DNA from 4 places in the Saccharopolyspora sp. NPDC049357 genome. Region 1 is predicted to be linked to each of the others. Evidence: riboswitches for the same ligand, from Rfam matches in the RefSeq annotation. Region 1 holds a riboswitch; each other region holds the start of a gene.
What was found. A riboswitch is a leader RNA that binds a small molecule or an ion and turns the genes downstream of it on or off. The one in region 1 is predicted to bind cobalamin.

Region 1 (4,204 bases):
GACGGCGAGCACAGGCTCAAACCCGGCTTCCGAGGCGATCAGCTCGTCGAGGACGTCGGAATGCTCGCCCGGATCCCGAACCCGAACAACATTCGCCGCACGCTGACCTTCTGCAGCGGCGTGTTCACCAGGGGAGGGTTCGGCGCGGTGCGCTGCCTGACCGATCCGCAGGCCAAGGACCGCAACCTCGCCTACCTCCACGACGAGGTCGAGGACCTCGACCGCTTCGGGGTGCTGATGCGGGTTCCGGTGATGCGGCACGTGACCGGCACACCCGACCTGCAGAACCCGGCGAACCGGCTCTACGAGTGGCGACCGAAGACCTGATCACGAGGAGGCGGCGATGGTGAGTGCGCAGCGGTCCGGTCTCGGCGCACGGCTGCGGCAACTGCGCCAGGGGCACGGCCTGACCCAGGGGAAGTTGGCGCGGGTCCTCGGCGTGGCGGTCTCCAGCGTCTCGCAGTGGGAAGGCGGGGTGAAGGTGCCGCCGCCGCCCCGGCTCGGCGACTACGCGACCTTCTTCGCGGCCGAGAACCCGGCGAGGAACGGGAAACTCCCCTCACCGGCCTCGCTCACCGAACAGGAGCGCCGGCTCCGCGCGAAGCTCAAGGAGGAGCTGGACGCGCTGCGGTCCCACGCGGAGGAGTCCACGTCGGCGCAGGGGTTCTCGGACTTCTGGCGGTTCCCCGACGGCGGCCCGGTGCGCATCCTCACCGGGCGCGTTCCCGCCCGGAACCTCTCGCCGCTGGCTTCGCCCGAGCGGCGCAACTACATCGGGATGTCCTCCTACGCCGACGGTGACTCGTTGATCGAGCTCTACGGGCACGTCCGCGCGCTGAACCCCGCGTCGGACGTGCGGTTCGACATCGCCCGCCGCATCGACCCGCACGACCTGCAGGCGCACCTGGTGCTGCTGGGAAGTCCGGCGATGAACCCGATGCGGCGTCAGGTGCGCTTCGGGCTGCCGGTGCGCCAGGTCGAGGTCGACGACCTCGGGCACGGGGAGGTCTTCGAGGTCGCCGAGGAATCCCGGCAGTACCGGCCGACGTTGCACGACGACCGGCTGATCGAGGACGTGGGCATGCTGGCGCGCTTCCCCAACCCCTACAACGTGCGGCGCAGCCTGACCTTGTGCAGCGGTGTGTTCACCCGGGGCGGGTTCGGCGCGGTCCGCTGCCTCACCGACCCCGAGCTGCGCGAGCGCAACCACGAGCGCCTCGAGCACCGGATCGCCGATCCGGACAACTTCGGGATGCTGATGCGCGTTCCGGTCGTGCGCAACGCGACCGCCACCCCGGACCTCAGCAACCCCGACACGTGGCTGCGAGCCTGGTCCCCCATCAAAACCTGAGAATTCCTCTGTGCACCGGGGTGACACTCTCCCGTGCTTCGGTGGGCGATTTGTCAGGGCCGCTGGTTACCGTCGTGGCAGTTCCCCGGCAGCTGAGGAGGAGTCATGGCGGAAGTGGATGCGGTGCAGCCCAACGGGACGCCCGCGTGGATCGATCTGGGGATCCCCGATCTCAATCGTGCGATGGACTTCTACGGCGCCGTTTTCGGGTGGGAGTTCGACGTGGGGCCCGAGGAGATGGGCCGCTACACGATGTGCCTGGTCCGGGGCAGGGAAGTCGCCGCGCTCATGCCCAACCACGACCTCGAGGCGACCGAGTTCTGGTGGAACGTCTACTTCGCCACCGATGACGTCGCCGGCACCGTGTCCAAGGCGGAGGCCGCCGACGGCCAGGTGATCACCCCGCCCATGGACGTGATGGACAAGGGGCGGATGGCGATCCTCAAGGACCCGGTAGGCGGGCAGTTCGGGCTCTGGCACGGCAACAAGCACATCGGATCCCGCCTCGTCAACGAGCCGAACACCTTGCTGCGCAACGATCTCGTCACCCCGGACCCGGGTCCGGCGCGGGAGTTCTACCCGAAGGTCTTCGGCTTCAGCCTGGACAGCGAGGGGCACCTCGGCGAAGGTGACTTCACGTTCCTGCGCCGACCCGACGGCCACGAGATCGGCGGCATCCTCGGCGACCCGTCCGCCACCGCTTCGTCCTGGGGCACGCTGTTCATGGTCGAGGACACCGACGCCACCGCACGACGAGCCACCGACGCGGGCGGCGTTGTCCAGCCCCCCTACGACATGGCCTACGGCCGCATCGCCGAGGTCAAGGACCCGTTCGGCACGCCCTTCACCATCGGTTCCGCCAAGGCCGGCTGACCGCTCCGTGATCGGGATCTCCTCCGGGTGTCGAACACGAGCTCAGAGCCGTGATGGGGACCCGGCCGGACGCCGCGCGGGGTTGTCTCGTGCCCGTGGATGGTTAGCCTGAGGGTGCTGGTGGTTCGTCCGGTCGAGCGGTGAGCGCGATCGGACGAGGCAAGAGGGAACCCGGTGCGAATCCGGGACTGCCCCGCAGCGGTGAGCGGGAACGACCGCCGTCATGAGCACTGGGCGTCACGCGTCCGGGAAGCGACGGCCAGTAGGTCCGGTCTTGATGCGCGAGGTTCCACCGGGACCTCCCCGAGGCCGGCTGCCCGCGAGTCCGAAGACCTGCCACCGGCGCGCGCACCGACGGTGCGCGCTGGTCCGAGGTCTCGCGGGAGGACCTGGCGGACGATCAGCGGGCGACGTGCGTCCGCTGGTCGGCGCGTGCCTGCCGCGAAGTCCTCGACCGACCACGTCGAGCTCGCGAGGAGAGAGCGTTGACCAGCAAGATCGGATCCACCGTACTCGGACATCCCCGGATCGGCCCGAACCGGGAGCTCAAGCGCGCCCTGGAGTCCTACTGGGCGGGCCGCAGCGGCGAGGCGGACCTGCGGGAGGTCGCGCGTCGGCTGCGGGAGGACACCTGGCGAGGTCTGGCCGAAGCAGGCCTCGACTCGGTGCCGGGCAACACGTTCTCCTACTACGACCACGTCCTGGACACCGCCGTCGCCTTCGGCGCCGTCCCGCGCCGCTACGCCGAGCTGGGCCTCGGCGCGTTGGACACCTACTTCGCGATGGCGCGCGGCACCGAGGCCGTGCCCCCGCTGGAGATGACGAAGTGGTTCGACACCAACTACCACTACCTGGTCCCCGAAATCGGCCCGGACACGAGCTTCTCGCTCACCGACCGCACCGCTGTCGAGCAGTTCCGGGAGGCGCGCAAGCTCGGGGTGGAGACCCGGCCGGTGCTGGTGGGGCCGCTGACGTTCCTGCTGCTGTCCAAACCGTCCGAAGAGGACTTCGACCCGCTGGACAAGCTCGCCGAACTCACCGACGCCTACGAGCAGCTGCTCGGCGAACTCCACCGGGCCGGTGCGCAGTGGGTGCAGCTCGACGAGCCCGCGCTGGCCGCCGACCGCACGCCGCAGGAGCTCGACGCGTTGCGCAACACCTACCGGCGCCTAGGCGACCTCGCCGAACGCCCCGCGATCCTCACCGCCTGCTACTTCGGCGATCCCGGTGACGCGCTCGGCGTGCTCGCCGCCGCGCCGATCGAGGGCATCGCGCTGGACCTGGTCACCGATCCGTCCGCTCAGGACCGAGTTGCCGCCACGCCCGGGTTGCGCGACAAGACTCTGGTCGCGGGGGTGATCGACGGCCGCAACATCTGGCGCGCCGACCTCGACCGGTGCATGACCGCGGCGGCGACGCTGCTCGGCTCGGCCGGCGAGGTGGGCATCGGCACGTCCTGCTCGCTGCTGCACGTGCCCTACGACGTCGACGCGGAGACCACGCTCGATCCGCAGGTCAAGCCGTGGCTGTCCTTCGCGGCGCAGAAGGTCCGCGAGGTCGTCACCCTCGGGCGGGCGCTGCGCGAAGGCCGCGACGTCGTCGAGAGCGAGCTCGTCGAGGCGCGAGCGGCGGTGGCCGACCGGGCCCGGGCGGAGCGGGTGCGCGACAACCGCGTTCGCGCGCGACTCGACGCGCTGCGCCCGCAGGACTCCCGGCGCACCGATTACGCGAAACGGGCAGAAGCGCAGCAGAAGTCGCTTCGCCTGCCGCCGCTGCCGACCACCACGATCGGATCGTTCCCGCAGACGACCGACGTCCGCAAGGCGCGGGCCGCGCTGCGCGCCGGGCGCATCGACGCGGCCACCTACCGGCAGCGGATGCGCGACGAGGTCGAACGCGTCATCGCGCTGCAGGAGGACATCGGCCTGGACGTGCTGGTGCACGGCGAGCCCGAGCGCAACGACATGGTGCAGTACTTCG
Region 2 (4,204 bases), on a different contig from region 1:
GCACGCGCTGAACTACTGCATGTTGCTGCCCGGTCCAGAAGCTCAGCAGCTGGCCATCTACATCGGATGGTTGCTCAACGGTCTGCGCGGTGGCCTGGTCGCCGGGGTCCTGTTCGTGCTTCCCGGTGTGGTCGCGTTGCTCGGGTTGTCGGCGATCTACGTGGCCTTCGGTGACACGACCGCGGTCACCGCGATCTTCGCCGGCCTGGCACCGGCGGTGGTGGCCATCGTCGCCCAGGCCGTGGTCCGAGTGGGTCGGCGGGCGCTGGGCCATCCCGCGCTCATCGCGCTGGCCGTCGGGGCGTTCGTGGCCATCGCCGTGTTCGGCATCGCCTTCCCGATCGTCATCGCCGCCGCCGGTCTGACCGGCTGGCTGCTGGCCCGGTTCGCCCCGCACATCATGAACCGCGCCGAGAGCGACGGTGCCGCTGACGGCACGGCACCGTTGATCTCCGATGGCGCTTTGCACCACGAGACGCCCTCGCTGCGCCGCGGGCTGCAGATCCTGGCGGTCGGGCTGATCGCCTGGGGGCTGCCGGTCGCAGCGGTCGCCCTGTTCACCGGTGCGGGCAGCGTGTTCACCACGCAGGGGGTGTTCTTCTCCGGAACGGCACTGGTCACCTTCGGTGGCGCCTACGCCGTTCTGGCCTTCGTCGCGCAGCGCGCCGTGGAGGTCTACGGGTGGCTGTCGGCCTCGGACATGGTGCGCGGCCTGGCGTTGGCCGAGACGACTCCGGGGCCGCTGATCATGGTGGTGCAGTTCGTCGCCTTCCTCGGCGCGTACAACAATCCAGGGACGCTCGACCCGTGGGTCGCCGCCGTGCTGGGTGCGCTGCTGACGACGTGGGTGACGTTCGTGCCGTGCTTCCTGTTCATCCTGCTGGGCGCCCCGCACGTCGAACGCCTCCGCCACAACCACGCGCTGTCGGCCGCGCTGACCGGGATCACCGCCGCTGTGGTCGGTGTGATCGCCAACCTCGCCCTGTACTTCGCGGGCCACACCCTGTTCGCCAGCACGCATCTCCAGCAGCTCGGGCCCCTGTCGCTGAACCTGCCCGATCTGGCCGGCATCCGGCCTGTCGCAGCCGCCATCACCGCGATCGCCCTCGTGCTCGTGTTCGCCCTGCGCTGGCCGATGCTGAGGGTGCTGGCGATCTGCGCTGGACTCGGCGCCGCAGCCGCCCTCGTCGGGCTCCCGGTCTCCTGATCGGTTCGAGGCTCACCCGCGTTGGGTCCGCCTGGATCGGGGTGCGTTGTGGAGCACGCACTCGGTGCAGCAGCCGGCGTTGGCGCGCCACAGCTGGCAGCAGGTTCGGCGCCGGGAGCGCAGACCGCGTGGTGTGTTGCTGAGGTCGAGCAGGTCGTCGCGTCCGGTGGCGTTGCGCAGTTCGACGGCGGTGTCGAAGACGTTCCCGCCGGCTCCGTCGATGGCCATGCGCCGGAGCACTTCACCGATCAAGCCGACGGCGTTGCCCCAGTACTGGTCGCTGTCGGGTGGTGGGCCGCCCAGGGAGGCCAGTCCTTCGGTGAGGGGTGAGAGGAAACCGGAAACGGTGGCCCACCAGGCGTGTTCGGTGTTCTGGGGATCGAGGACGAGGCCCCGCAGCATCCCCCGGTCGTCGACCGCGGCTCGTGCGGTGGCCAGCGAGGGGATGGGCAAACCCAGGTGGCGTTCAGGAACCGTCGCGCACAACGCGAGCCAGGACGCGCGGAAGGCGACGAGAACGGTTGCGGCCCGGTGGTGTTGAAAACCGCCCAGCCGTTGCCATTCCCGCACGTTGCAGGAGAGCAGGCCTGAAAGCGGACGGCAGAACTCCGCCCACGGCACGAGCTTTCCGGGATGCTCGGGTGCGCGAGCGAGGGATCGGGTGCATCGGTCCAGCAGGCGAGCGGTCGAATCGTCCACGAAGTCATTGCACCTGAACAACGGTCGTGCGCAAGGCGCGCGGTGACGTTCGTCGCTTGATCGGCTGTTGTGCCCGCGCGGATCTCCCTCTACCGTTCCGGATGCCGCAGTGCACGGGAAGCCGGTGGAAATCCGGCGTGGTCCTCGCCACTGTGACCGGGGAGCGACCCTGACAGCGCCACTGGACACCGGCAGGTGACTGGGAAGGCCAGGGGAAGCGTCGATCCGGAAGCCAGGAGACCGGCTGCGGCACGCACCGAGTTCCACGAGAGATGGAAAGAGGATTCGACATGACCGCTCCTGCTCTGTCCGCTGCCGCACCGCGGATCCACGTTCCTGCCTGGGCTTGGGCGCTCGCCGCGTTCGCCCTGGTGGCCTTGTACGTCGTGCTGCAGGACAACGGCCTCCTGCTCGCGCAGGCCGCCGATGTCGTGCACGAGTTCACCCACGACGGCAGGCACGCCCTCGGCGTTCCGTGCCACTGAGCGGGGGCGTGATGAGCTCGCCGTTCAACGCTGTCCTCCGGCGCGGTCTGCTCGCCGGAGCGTTCGCCGGTCTGACCGCAGCGCTGTTCTCGTTGCTGCTGGTGCAAGCCCCGCTGCAGGCATCGCTCGGGATCGAGGAAGCTCGCTCGCACGCCTCGGGTGAGCACGCGCACGAGGAGATGTTCTCCCGGCCCGTCCAGGTGGTCGGCGGCATGGTCGCCGCCGTCCTGGTGGGGGTGGCCATCGGCGTGATCTTCGCGGTCGTGTTCGCCAGCGTCCGTCATCGGATGACCGCGCGCACCGACTTCGGGCGCAGCCTCCAGCTGACCGCGGTGGGATTCTTCGCGGTGTCGCTGCTGCCCGCGTTGAAGTACCCGGCGAATCCGCCCGGCGTCGGTGAAACCGAGTCGGTGTCGGGCCGGACGCTGTCGTACTTCTCGTTCATCGCCGCAGGCGTCCTGATCGTGCTCGCGGCCCACCACCTGCACGGCTACCTGCGGGCCCGCGGGTGGAACCCGAGCCGGTCCACCACCGCCACCGCGGCAGCGACAGCGGTGCTCGCCGGCGTTGCGCTGTGGGCCTGGCCGGCGAACCCCGATCCGATACCGGCCGACGTTCCCGCCGCGTTGTTGTGGCAGTTCCGGCTCGCCTCGCTCGCCGAGCTCGCGGGCATGTGGGCGGTGCTCGGCTTCTCCTTCGGCCTGCTCAACGAGTCCAGCCGCAGCGCAGCCGCAACGGAGGCGTTGGCCGCCCAGCGGTAGATCTGCCGCGGCGACGTCGAGGGCGACGTCGGCTTCCCCCGGCCGACGCGACGAAGTTCGTGCCCCACACCCGATCTCGTGTGGGGCACGAACTTCGCGGCGGACCAGGTCAGGATTCCTCAGGCCGTGGCCGGTTCCTCGGCCGCCGGGGTGGATTCCGGGTCGTGCTTGCGCACTGCGACCAGGGCGACCGCGCAGAGCGCGACGACTGCGGCGGCGCCGACGTAGAGCTGGGTCGCCGAGGCGCCCGCGTCCTTGAGCAGCCCCGCGATGGTCGGGGAGAGGATGGCGCCGATCCGGCCCATGCCCAGCGCCCAGCCCATGCCGACGCTGCGGAGGTTGGACGGGTACAGCGGTGGCCCGACGGTGTACGCACCGGCGATGCAGCCGTTGATCAGCGCGCCGACGATGACGCCGATCCCGAACCCGAGCCACAGGATCGAGGTGCTCAGGATGAACACGACCATCATCGCGGCCGACAGCAGGGAGAACCCGATCAGCACGACCCGCGGCGGGCGCACCCGGGCGGCCAGGCCGTAGAGCACTGAGCCGACGGTGCCGCCGATCGAGATCGCCATCCCGGCGGTGACCGCAGCGCTCTTCGAAAGCCCCTCCTCGGCGAGAAGCGTTGGGGTCCAGCTGTTCACGAAGTAGAAGCCGAACATGATGGTGATGAAGATGATCCAGAGCAGGATCGTGGGGGCGAGCAGCTGCTTCAACCAGCCCGAACCGGCCTGCTCGGCGTCCTTGCGAGCCGAGCTCGCCCGGTCGAGGTCGTGCGTGCTGGTGGAGTCCATCCCCATTCGCGCCAGGGTTCGGTTGATGCGCTCCAGGGCGCCGCGGGGACGGCGCTGCTCGAGGAAGGCGATCGACTCGGGCAGCAGCACGGCGATGACGATCAGGGCGAGCAGGGTTCCGAAGCCGCCGGCGTAGAAGACGATCCGCCAGTCACCACCGACCGTGGTCTTCGCGACTAGGCTCGCGAGGGTCGCGCCGATGCCGTACCCGGCGGTGTAGATGCCGATGGCGAGCCCGCGGTTCTTCGTGTTCGA
Region 3 (4,204 bases), on a different contig from region 1:
GTTCGGTCCAGGCTTCGGTGACCGCGGGGGCGGACAGCTCGATGAACCCGCCCGAGCTGTCGACACCGGCTGCCGACATCCGGGCCTTGAGCCGTTCGAGGAAGGCGTGGAACTGCGCGACGCCTTGTTCGTCCACCGTGCCGTGGCCCACGACCAGCAGCGGTTCGGTCACCGGTTACCTCCAGGTTCTGCCCAGTAGAGCAGGGCGTTGATGGCGGCGGCGGCGATCGCCGCGCCACCACGTTCGGTCAGGGTGCTCACGGCCGGTAGGCCGCTGCGCCGCAGTGCGGCCTTGCTGTCCACGGCGCCGACGAAGCCGACCGGGACTCCGACGATCAGCGCCGGTTCCAGTTCGCCGTTCTCGGCGAGCCGGAGCAGTTCGAGGAGCGCGGTGGGGGCGTTGCCGACGGCCCACACCGCACCGCGCGGGTGTTCGGCCGCCGCGAGCCGCATCCCGGCCGCGGAGCGGGTGAGCTCTTCGGAGGCGGCGAGGTCGGTGACCCCGGGGAAGTCCAGGCCGATGCGGACCTCGCGGGCGGTGATGCCGGAGGCGACCATGCGCACGTCGGTGATCAGCGGTGCCCCGGCGAGCAGCGCGTCGCGGCCTTGCCGCAGCGCGGGTTCGTCCGCGACGACCTCGCCGGTCCAGCTGGGGTCGGCGGTGGTGTGCACGACGCGTTCGACGACCGCCCGGGTCAGCGGTTCGAACCGGTCGAAGTCGGCTCGTGACCGCATGATCCGGTAGGACTCGGTCTCGATCGGGTGGACTGTGCGCCTCATGGTCGTTCCTGTTTCCTATGCGATTTCCGCGCTTTTCCGAGCGGCGAACCGCCACCACGCCGCCGCACCGCCCCAGACCAGCAGGAACAGGCCCAGGGTCACGTATCCGAGCAGCTCGAACTGGTCACCGATCGCGGCGACCCCGTCGAGGAAGTCCAGGCCCGATTCGGCCAGGACCCCGCAGAGCACGACGAAGGCGACCAGCGCGGCGAGCCCCACGGTCAGCGCGGTGGTGGTGACGTTGACCCACAGCCGCCGCAGCGGTCGGGCCAGGGACCAGGTGTAGGCGCGGGACATCAGCATTCCGTCCACGCTGTCCACAGTGCACATGCCGGCGGCGAACAGCAGCGGCAGGCTCAGCACGGCGATGGCCGACAGGTTCGCGCCCGGGGTGACCATCGCCAGGACGGTGATCTCGGTGGCGGTCTGCATGCCGAGGCCGAACAGCAGGCCGATGCCGAACAGGTGCCAGGACCGGGCCACGCCCTGCATCCGGCCGCGCAGCAGTCGTGCGAGCAGACCGCGGCGTCCGAGGACGATCTCGACCTCGGTTTCGTCGATGGCGCCGCTCCGGGCGCGGCGCAGCAGCCGCCACGCGTCGCGCAGCACGAGCGCGTTGAGCACGACGAGGGCGGTCAGCACGGCGACCACGATCAGGTCGACGGCGGTGGCCATGCGCACGCCGGTCTGCTCGGCCCACTGCTGGGCGGCGGGTCCGGCGATGAAGGCGACCGCGCAGGCCAGCAGCATCACGACGCTGGCGTGGCCGAGGGCGAACCACATGCCGGTGGACACCGGACGCCTGCCGCGCTGCATCAGCAGCCGGGTGGCGTCGTCGATGACGGCGACGTGGTCGGCGTCGAAGCCGTGCCGCAGGCCGAGCAGGTAGGCGGTGGTGCCGGCGGCGGCGAGGCCACCGGCGGTGCTGAACGCCTGCTCGTGCAGCAGGTAGGCACCCCAGCCCGCGAGGTGCAGTGCTCCGATGGCGGCCAGCAGGACCGCTGACTTCCGGCGCTCGCGCGCGCCCCAGCCGGTGGTGTGCCGGCTCACTTCGGCATCCCGACTCATGGGATATCCGACCTCCTGGGTTCTCCCGCCCGGGGTTCGGTGGCCGCGCGCCGCGGGTTCGCGGCGCGGGGCCGGCGCGCAGTGTCCTGACTCCCGGATCGGCGTGGTTCCCCCGCCTTCCAGCTGGTGACAGCCGTGGCGATGGGTGGGGACCACTCCCCGGTCACAGTGGCGGGACCGTCCCGGACTCGCACCGGGTTCCTGCACTGTCGGCGACGGTCATCCTTGCCTGATCTACGGTCCGAGGTCAAACCTGGTGAAATCGATCACGTTGCGTGATCTGCGCGCTGCTCCCGTCGGTCGATACCGCTTTCAACTGGCTCAAACAGGGGTACACGGTCGGGTGAGCCCATTGCTCCGGCTCGATGCTGCGTCAAGGAGGCCACCATGAACGAGACGCACTCGATCACGCTGAACCTGCAGGTCGTGGAGGCAGGGGCGAAGACGACCGCGGATGTCGGATTCACCACTCCCGCCGGGCAGGCGCTGCACGGTCACGGCACGGCCCGCAGGCACCCCGACGACCCCGAGGTACCGCAGATCGGCGACGAGATCGCCATCGCGCGAGCCCTCTTCGAACTCGCCCACAAGCTCCTGGACAACGCCTCCAACGACATCGGAGACCGACTCCGCAGGCGCGTCCACCTGCCCGCCTGACCAGCTCTCCAGAACCGTCGGCGGGGAGATCGAGCTGATCGGAGGCACTCGGCTTCCGGACCGGCGCACTGGCCTTCACCGCGGTCTGCTCACGCGACCTCGGCGAGGACGTCGCGGACGACGTTCGCGGCGACTTCGGCGACGTCCACGGGCAGGCCCGGCTTGGCGCGCACCCGGAGTTGGACGGGGTCCAGGCGCGGCAGGTCGCGGCGCTCGACCAGCCCGACCGGCCGGGTCTTGGTCGAGGGCAGGAGCGTCACGCCCAGACCCGCGCGTGCCGCGGCGAGCACGCCGGAGAGGTCGGCCGCTTCGCAGACCAGATCCGGCCCCCTGCCGAGCGCGTCCATCGCCTCGATCGCGTGTCTGCGCAGGGTGCAGGGCTGGTCGAACACGACCATCGGCAGCGGCCGGTCCTCGGGCGGCGGCTGCCAGTCCGGAGCGGAGAACCACTCCAGCCGGAAACGACCTGCGTCGATGCTGCGGGAGCAGACGGTGTCGTCGATGAGCAGAGCGAGGTCGATGCTGCCGCGGTCGACCGAGTCGGCGAGCCGGGCCGTGCGGTCCAGCCGGAAGCGGATCTCGCGGTCCGGGAACGCCGTGCGCATCCCGGAAGCCAGCTCGGGCAGGAAGCGGTCGGCGGCGTGCTCGGTGGAGCCGAACACCAGCGTGCCTCGACCTTCGGCGCCGAGCCTGCGCACCGCCTCGTCGTGAACGTCGAGGATGCGGCGGGCCTCGGCCAGCAGCAGCTCGCCGTCGGCGGTGAACCGGGCGTGCCTGCCTTCGCGGACCACCAGCTTGCGGTCCAGCGCGCGTTCGAGCTTGCGCAGGTGCTGGCTGATCGCGGACTGCGTCAGGTACAGCGCCGCCGCGGCCCGGTGGAACCCGCCGCACTCGGCGACGGCCACCAGGCTGCGCAGCGCGACGACGTCGAGCACCGCACTCATGCCGTCCAGCTTAGACCGATCAGGAACTGCGATCGATCGCGATTGCTTATCGTTGTTGGACACGGCGGAGCCGCACCGGAACGCTCGTGGACATGCACACCTCGCGGTCGATCCCGCTCTCGCTCGCCGCACCGATCGTCTTCTTCTGGGCCAGCGGTTACCCGACCGGAGCTCTGGGCGTGGCCGCCGCCCCGCCGTTCCTGCTGACCGCCGTGCGCCTGACGCTGGCGGCGACGGTGCTCACGGCGATCGCGCTGGTGCGCCGGGCCGTCTGGCCGACCGGCGGCGGCCTCGGGCACAGCGCCGCGGCCGGTCTGCTGACGCACGCGATGCAGTTCGGCGGGTGCTACGGCGGCATGGCCGCCGGGGTGCACGCCTCGGTGACGGCCCTGGTGATCTCGATGAACCCGGTGCTCACGGCCGCGCTGGCGGCAGTGCTGCTGCGGGAGCGGCTGAGCCGGTGGCGGCTCCTCGGCCTCGCGCTCGGCGTGCTGGCGGTGCTGGTCACCCTGGGCGGGCAGGTCGCGGCCGAGGGCGAGTGGAACCCCGCGATCCTGCTCACGCTGATCGGGCTGCTGGGCTTCTCTGCGGGCGGTCTCTACCAGCAGCGCTACTGCGGCGGCATCGACCTGCGCTCCGGCGCGGCCGTGCAGACCGCGGCCGCGGCGCTGGTGATCGGGGTGATCGCGCTGTTCGAGCACGGCCACGTCACGCACTGGGCGCAGGCCGGGATCTCCGTGGTGTGGCTGGTGATC
Region 4 (4,204 bases), on a different contig from region 1:
TTCGGCGGAGAGCTCTTCGAGCCGCAGGCTGGGTCCGCCCAAGGCTGTGGCCACCTGGTTCGCCAGTCCGAGCTTGACGGGACCGTTCTCGCAGTCGACGACCACGGAGGCGGTTCCGGTATCGGCGAGCACGCGTGCCGCGCGCAGGGCGTCGTCGACGGCCTGCTTGCTTCCGGTGGCGCCTTGGACGCCGACGGTGGCCTTGCCGTCGGTGAGCAGCACGACGAGCGGTCGGCGCTGCGGGTCGCGGGTGCTCTCGGTCTGGATGAGGTGCTTGGTGCGCAGCAGTCCGTCGGCGAGCGGGGTGCGCCCGCCGGTGCGCATCCGGCGGAGGCGGGCGGCGGCGACGTCGACCGAGGAGGTGGGCGGCAGGGCGACTTCGGCCTTGTCGCCGCGGAAGGTGATCACGCCGACCTTGTCGCGCCGCTGGTAGGCGTCGCGCAGCAGGGACAGGACGGCGCCGCTGACGGCGGTCATCCGGTCGCGGGCGGCCATCGAGCCGGAGGCGTCGACGGCGAAGAGCACGAGGTTGCCCTCACGGCCTTCGCGCAGGGATCGGCGGACGTCGTCGGAGCGCAGGACGAGGCCGGGCCCGCTGCGTCCGCGCGCGGCTTGGTGGGGCGCGGCCGCGGCGAGGGTGGCGGTCACGTGCAGGCCGTGGCCGCCGGCGGTGGTGGCGCGGGTGGTGCGCCCGCTGCGGGAGCGCGCGCGGGACCGGCGGCCGGGTGCGCCTTCGCCGAGTCCGGGCACTTCCAGCAACCGGGCGCGGAACGACTGCCCGGCGCCGACGGGGGCGCGTTCGGAGTCACCGCCACCGGGCTGCTGGTCCTGCTCCTCGCCGCCTCCGCCGCCGGTGGGTCCGGTGGGCTCGTCCTGGGGTTCGCCGCCTCCACCGGGACCGCCGTCGGGTCCTCCGTCGGGGTCGTCGTCGGGATCTTCCGGCGGCTGGTCGTCGGCCTGCTCGGCGGCGTCGGAGAGGGCTTGCTGCAGCTGGTCCTCGGCCATGCCGGGTTCGTCGAACGGGTCGCGACGGCGCCGGTGCGGCAGGGCCAGGCGGGCTGCGGCTTCCACGTCCTCCTCGCTGACGGCGTCGGCGCCGCGCCAGGCGGCGTGGGCGATGGCGGTGCGCGCCAGCACCAGGTCGGCGCGCATGCCGTCGACGTCGAAGGCCGCGCACAGCGCGGAGATCCGGCGCAGTTCGGAGTCGGGCAGCACGACGTTCTCGACGCGGGCGCGGGCGGCGCGGATGTGCTCGGCGAGTTCGGCGTCCGCCTCGGCCCACTGGGCGGCGAACCCGGCGGGGTCGGATTCGAAGGCGAGCCGGCGGCGGACGACCTCCGTGCGGGTGCCGACCTCGCGGGAGGCGGCGACCTGCACGGTGAGCCCGAAGCGGTCGAGCAGCTGCGGCCGGAGTTCACCTTCCTCCGGGTTCATGGTGCCGACCAGCAGGAACGACGAGGCGTGCGAGACGGACACGCCGTCGCGCTCGACGTGGGCGCGGCCCATGGCGGCGGCGTCGAGCAGCAGGTCCACGAGGTGGTCGTGCAGCAGGTTGACCTCGTCGACGTAGAGCACGCCGCGGTGCGCTCCGGCGAGCAGGCCGGGTTGGAAGGCGCGGACGCCTTCGGTCAGCGCGCGTTCGAGGTCGAGCGAGCCGATGAGCCGGTCTTCGGTGGCGCCGACGGGCAGTTCGACGAGCTGCGCGGGCCGCCGGGTGGCGGTGGCGCCGTGCGGCGCGTCGGGGCACTGCGGGTCGGGCGCGGCGGGGTCGCAGCCGAAGCGGCAGTCGTCGACGACGTCCAACGACGGCAGCAGCGAGGCGAGGGCGCGCACCACGGTCGACTTGGCCGTGCCCTTCTCACCGCGCACCAGAACACCGCCGATGCGCGGGTGCACCGCGTTGAGCAGCAGCGCGAGCCGCAGATCGTCGTGGCCGACCACGGCGGAGAAGGGGAAGCGAGGGGCAGCGGACATGCCGGTGTGGTTCCTTCCTCGGGGTGCGGACGCCCCGCTGTCGGGAACAAGGGGCCGCAGTGTCCTGACTCCCGGATCGTCACGTCCCTCCGGCCTTCCCAGGTCACCCCGGTGGCTCGCGCGGGAGGTCCGCTCCCCGGTCACAGTGGCGCCGACCGTGCCGGACTCGCACCGGCTTCCTGCCAACACCCCTTGCAAACGGATTCACCGACATCGTCCCAGACGTCGATCAAGCGCCCAACCTTCCGGCGCCGCAACTCACAGTTCGGAGTGGTGGTGGTTGCTCTGCTCGGCGGTGCGGGTGGCGGAAACCGACCGGCTCCGCCGCATCCCCGAAGGCGCCTCAGCGAGCGGCGGTGATCCCCGCGCGGCGGGGTTCGCGTCGCATGTCGACGTGCGGGATGCCGTCTTCGAGGTATTCCTCCCCGGTCGCCACGAAGCCGAAGGAGGCGTAGAAGTCCTTGGCGTAGGTCTGGGCGGACAGCACGGCGGGCGAGTTCTGCACCTCGGCGACGGCGGCGCGCATCAGCTTCCGGCCGATGCCCAAGCCGCGGGCGCTCTTGGCGGTGCAGACGCGGCCGATGCGGTAGGTGCCGTCGGGGTCTTCCAGCAGCCGCAGGTAGCCGAGCACGTAGTCGTCGGCGGAGTCGACCCAGAAGTGGCGGGTGGAGTCCTCCAGGTCGCGCCCGTCGAGTTCGGGGTAGGGGCATTCCTGCTCGACGACGAAGACGTCGACCCGCAGCCGCAGCATCCGGTAGAAGTCGGAGGCGTCGAGGTCTGCGGTGTAGGCGCGTTGCACGGCGGTCGCGAGCGGCTGAAGGGTCACCCTTACCTGGATATCACAGGACTTCCCGGTTTCCCGCACTCGCCAGCGGCGGGAGTTGTGCAGACCACTCGCCGACCGCTCACAACGGGTAGTTCGACAGCCTGGTGTAGACACCGGGCGTGCCGGGACGACCGCAGCCGGTGCCGTAGGACACCACGCCGATGAGCCGTCCGCCGGCGACGATCGGCCCGCCGGAGTCGCCCGCGCAGGCGTCGCGCCCGCCTTCGGGGTACCCGGCGCAGAACATGCTGCGCGGGTCGTAGTTCGGGTAGGCCGAGCGGCAGGCGTCGTCGGCGGCGACGGGCACCTCGACGGAGCGCAAGCTGTCCGAGTTGGGACCGTTCTCGCTGGTCCGGCCCCATCCGTAGACGCGGGCCATGGCGCCCGGCTCGTACGGCGCGGTCTCACCGGGCGCGACCACGGGCAGCGGGCGCTGCGGCAGCGGAGCGTTGAGCTTGAGCACGGCGAGGTCGTCGCCGGTGGTGAAGTCCTCGTAGCCCGGGTGCACCCACACGTCGTCCACCTCGGCTTCGCTGCCCTGCGAGCTGCGCAGGTCCGTGCGCCCGGCGACCACGCGGACGTCCTCGGGCGAGCGTTCGGCCCCTGTGAGCGGATCGTGCGCGCAGTGCGCCGCGGTGACGACCTCGCCCGCGCGGATCAGGGTGCCGCCGCAGAACTGGTTGCCGTACCGGTCGGTCAGCGCGACCACCCAGGGCGCGTCGTTCGTGGTGGCGCCCGAGCCGCCGAGGATCCGGGATTGCGGCTGGTCGTCCCCGGTGATCGCCGGGTCCGCGTGGGCGGCGGGGTTCGCGCCCGCCAGAGCGGTGACCGCTCCGGCGATGGCGAGCGCGCGCAGCGCACGGGTCTTGTCAGCGGGTCCCTGTTCGTCGCGGCCCAAAGTCGGTGCCTCCAGCTGTCGCGGTCATCGGCGGAGCGGACACACCGTATTCACCCGCACACCGAAACATCACGAGTCGCAACTCACAGATTGGCAGGAAAATATTTCGTTAAACTTGATCCTGGAAGCAAATCCTTTCGCGAATGTCGCCGTTGACAGTCGCGCCTCCATCCCAGGGCATCGCGGAACCGGGGCACCTCCACCACCGGCATCGGCCGATCTCACCTGACCGGATGACGAGAAGAACCTGATCAAGCGATGCGGCAGCCCGTGCTGCCCGCGAAGAGGAGAGGAATTCGCCGTGCTCCTGGACCCGACGCCGCTGCCCGCCTTCCTGCTGGCGAGCGCGGTCGTGATCATCACACCGGGAGTGGACGTCTTCCTGCTGCTGCGCACATCGCTGAACCACGGCCGCAAGGCGGGACTGCTGGCGCTGGCCGGAATCCACAGCGCCAGCGCGCTGCAGGTCGCGCTGGTCATCTCCGGGCTGGGTGCGCTGATCACCA

Region 2: linked by a shared signal. The riboswitch ahead of AB0J91_RS26760 (CbtB-domain containing protein) and the one ahead of metE (5-methyltetrahydropteroyltriglutamate--homocysteine S-methyltransferase) in region 1 are both predicted to bind cobalamin.
Region 3: linked by a shared signal. The riboswitch ahead of AB0J91_RS18890 (nickel transporter) and the one ahead of metE (5-methyltetrahydropteroyltriglutamate--homocysteine S-methyltransferase) in region 1 are both predicted to bind cobalamin.
Region 4: linked by a shared signal. The riboswitch ahead of AB0J91_RS18960 (putative cobaltochelatase) and the one ahead of metE (5-methyltetrahydropteroyltriglutamate--homocysteine S-methyltransferase) in region 1 are both predicted to bind cobalamin.

What each region holds. Positions count from the first base shown of each region.
Region 1 is NZ_JBFAQJ010000060.1:17,510-21,713, forward strand. Features, by position in the region: gene AB0J91_RS31015 (helix-turn-helix transcriptional regulator) at 1-327, shown strand, start outside; gene AB0J91_RS31020 (helix-turn-helix domain-containing protein) at 344-1,351, shown strand; gene AB0J91_RS31025 (VOC family protein) at 1,457-2,224, shown strand; cobalamin riboswitch at 2,329-2,580, shown strand; gene metE (5-methyltetrahydropteroyltriglutamate--homocysteine S-methyltransferase) at 2,710-4,204, shown strand, end outside.
Region 2 is NZ_JBFAQJ010000041.1:18,957-23,160, forward strand. Features, by position in the region: gene chrA (chromate efflux transporter) at 1-1,207, shown strand, start outside; gene AB0J91_RS26755 (hypothetical protein) at 1,220-1,906, opposite strand; cobalamin riboswitch at 1,997-2,170, shown strand; gene AB0J91_RS26760 (CbtB-domain containing protein) at 2,197-2,391, shown strand; gene AB0J91_RS26765 (CbtA family protein) at 2,403-3,152, shown strand; gene AB0J91_RS26770 (MFS transporter) at 3,272-4,204, opposite strand, start outside.
Region 3 is NZ_JBFAQJ010000021.1:54,078-58,281, forward strand. Features, by position in the region: gene AB0J91_RS18880 (sirohydrochlorin chelatase) at 1-172, opposite strand, end outside; gene AB0J91_RS18885 (precorrin-8X methylmutase) at 169-780, opposite strand; gene AB0J91_RS18890 (nickel transporter) at 796-1,848, opposite strand; cobalamin riboswitch at 1,928-2,052, opposite strand; gene AB0J91_RS18895 (DUF1876 domain-containing protein) at 2,236-2,505, shown strand; gene AB0J91_RS18900 (LysR substrate-binding domain-containing protein) at 2,595-3,449, opposite strand; gene AB0J91_RS18905 (DMT family transporter) at 3,542-4,204, shown strand, end outside.
Region 4 is NZ_JBFAQJ010000021.1:70,233-74,436, forward strand. Features, by position in the region: gene AB0J91_RS18960 (putative cobaltochelatase) at 1-1,974, opposite strand, end outside; cobalamin riboswitch at 2,013-2,201, opposite strand; gene AB0J91_RS18965 (GNAT family N-acetyltransferase) at 2,318-2,800, opposite strand; gene AB0J91_RS18970 (serine protease) at 2,880-3,698, opposite strand; gene AB0J91_RS18975 (LysE family translocator) at 4,000-4,204, shown strand, end outside.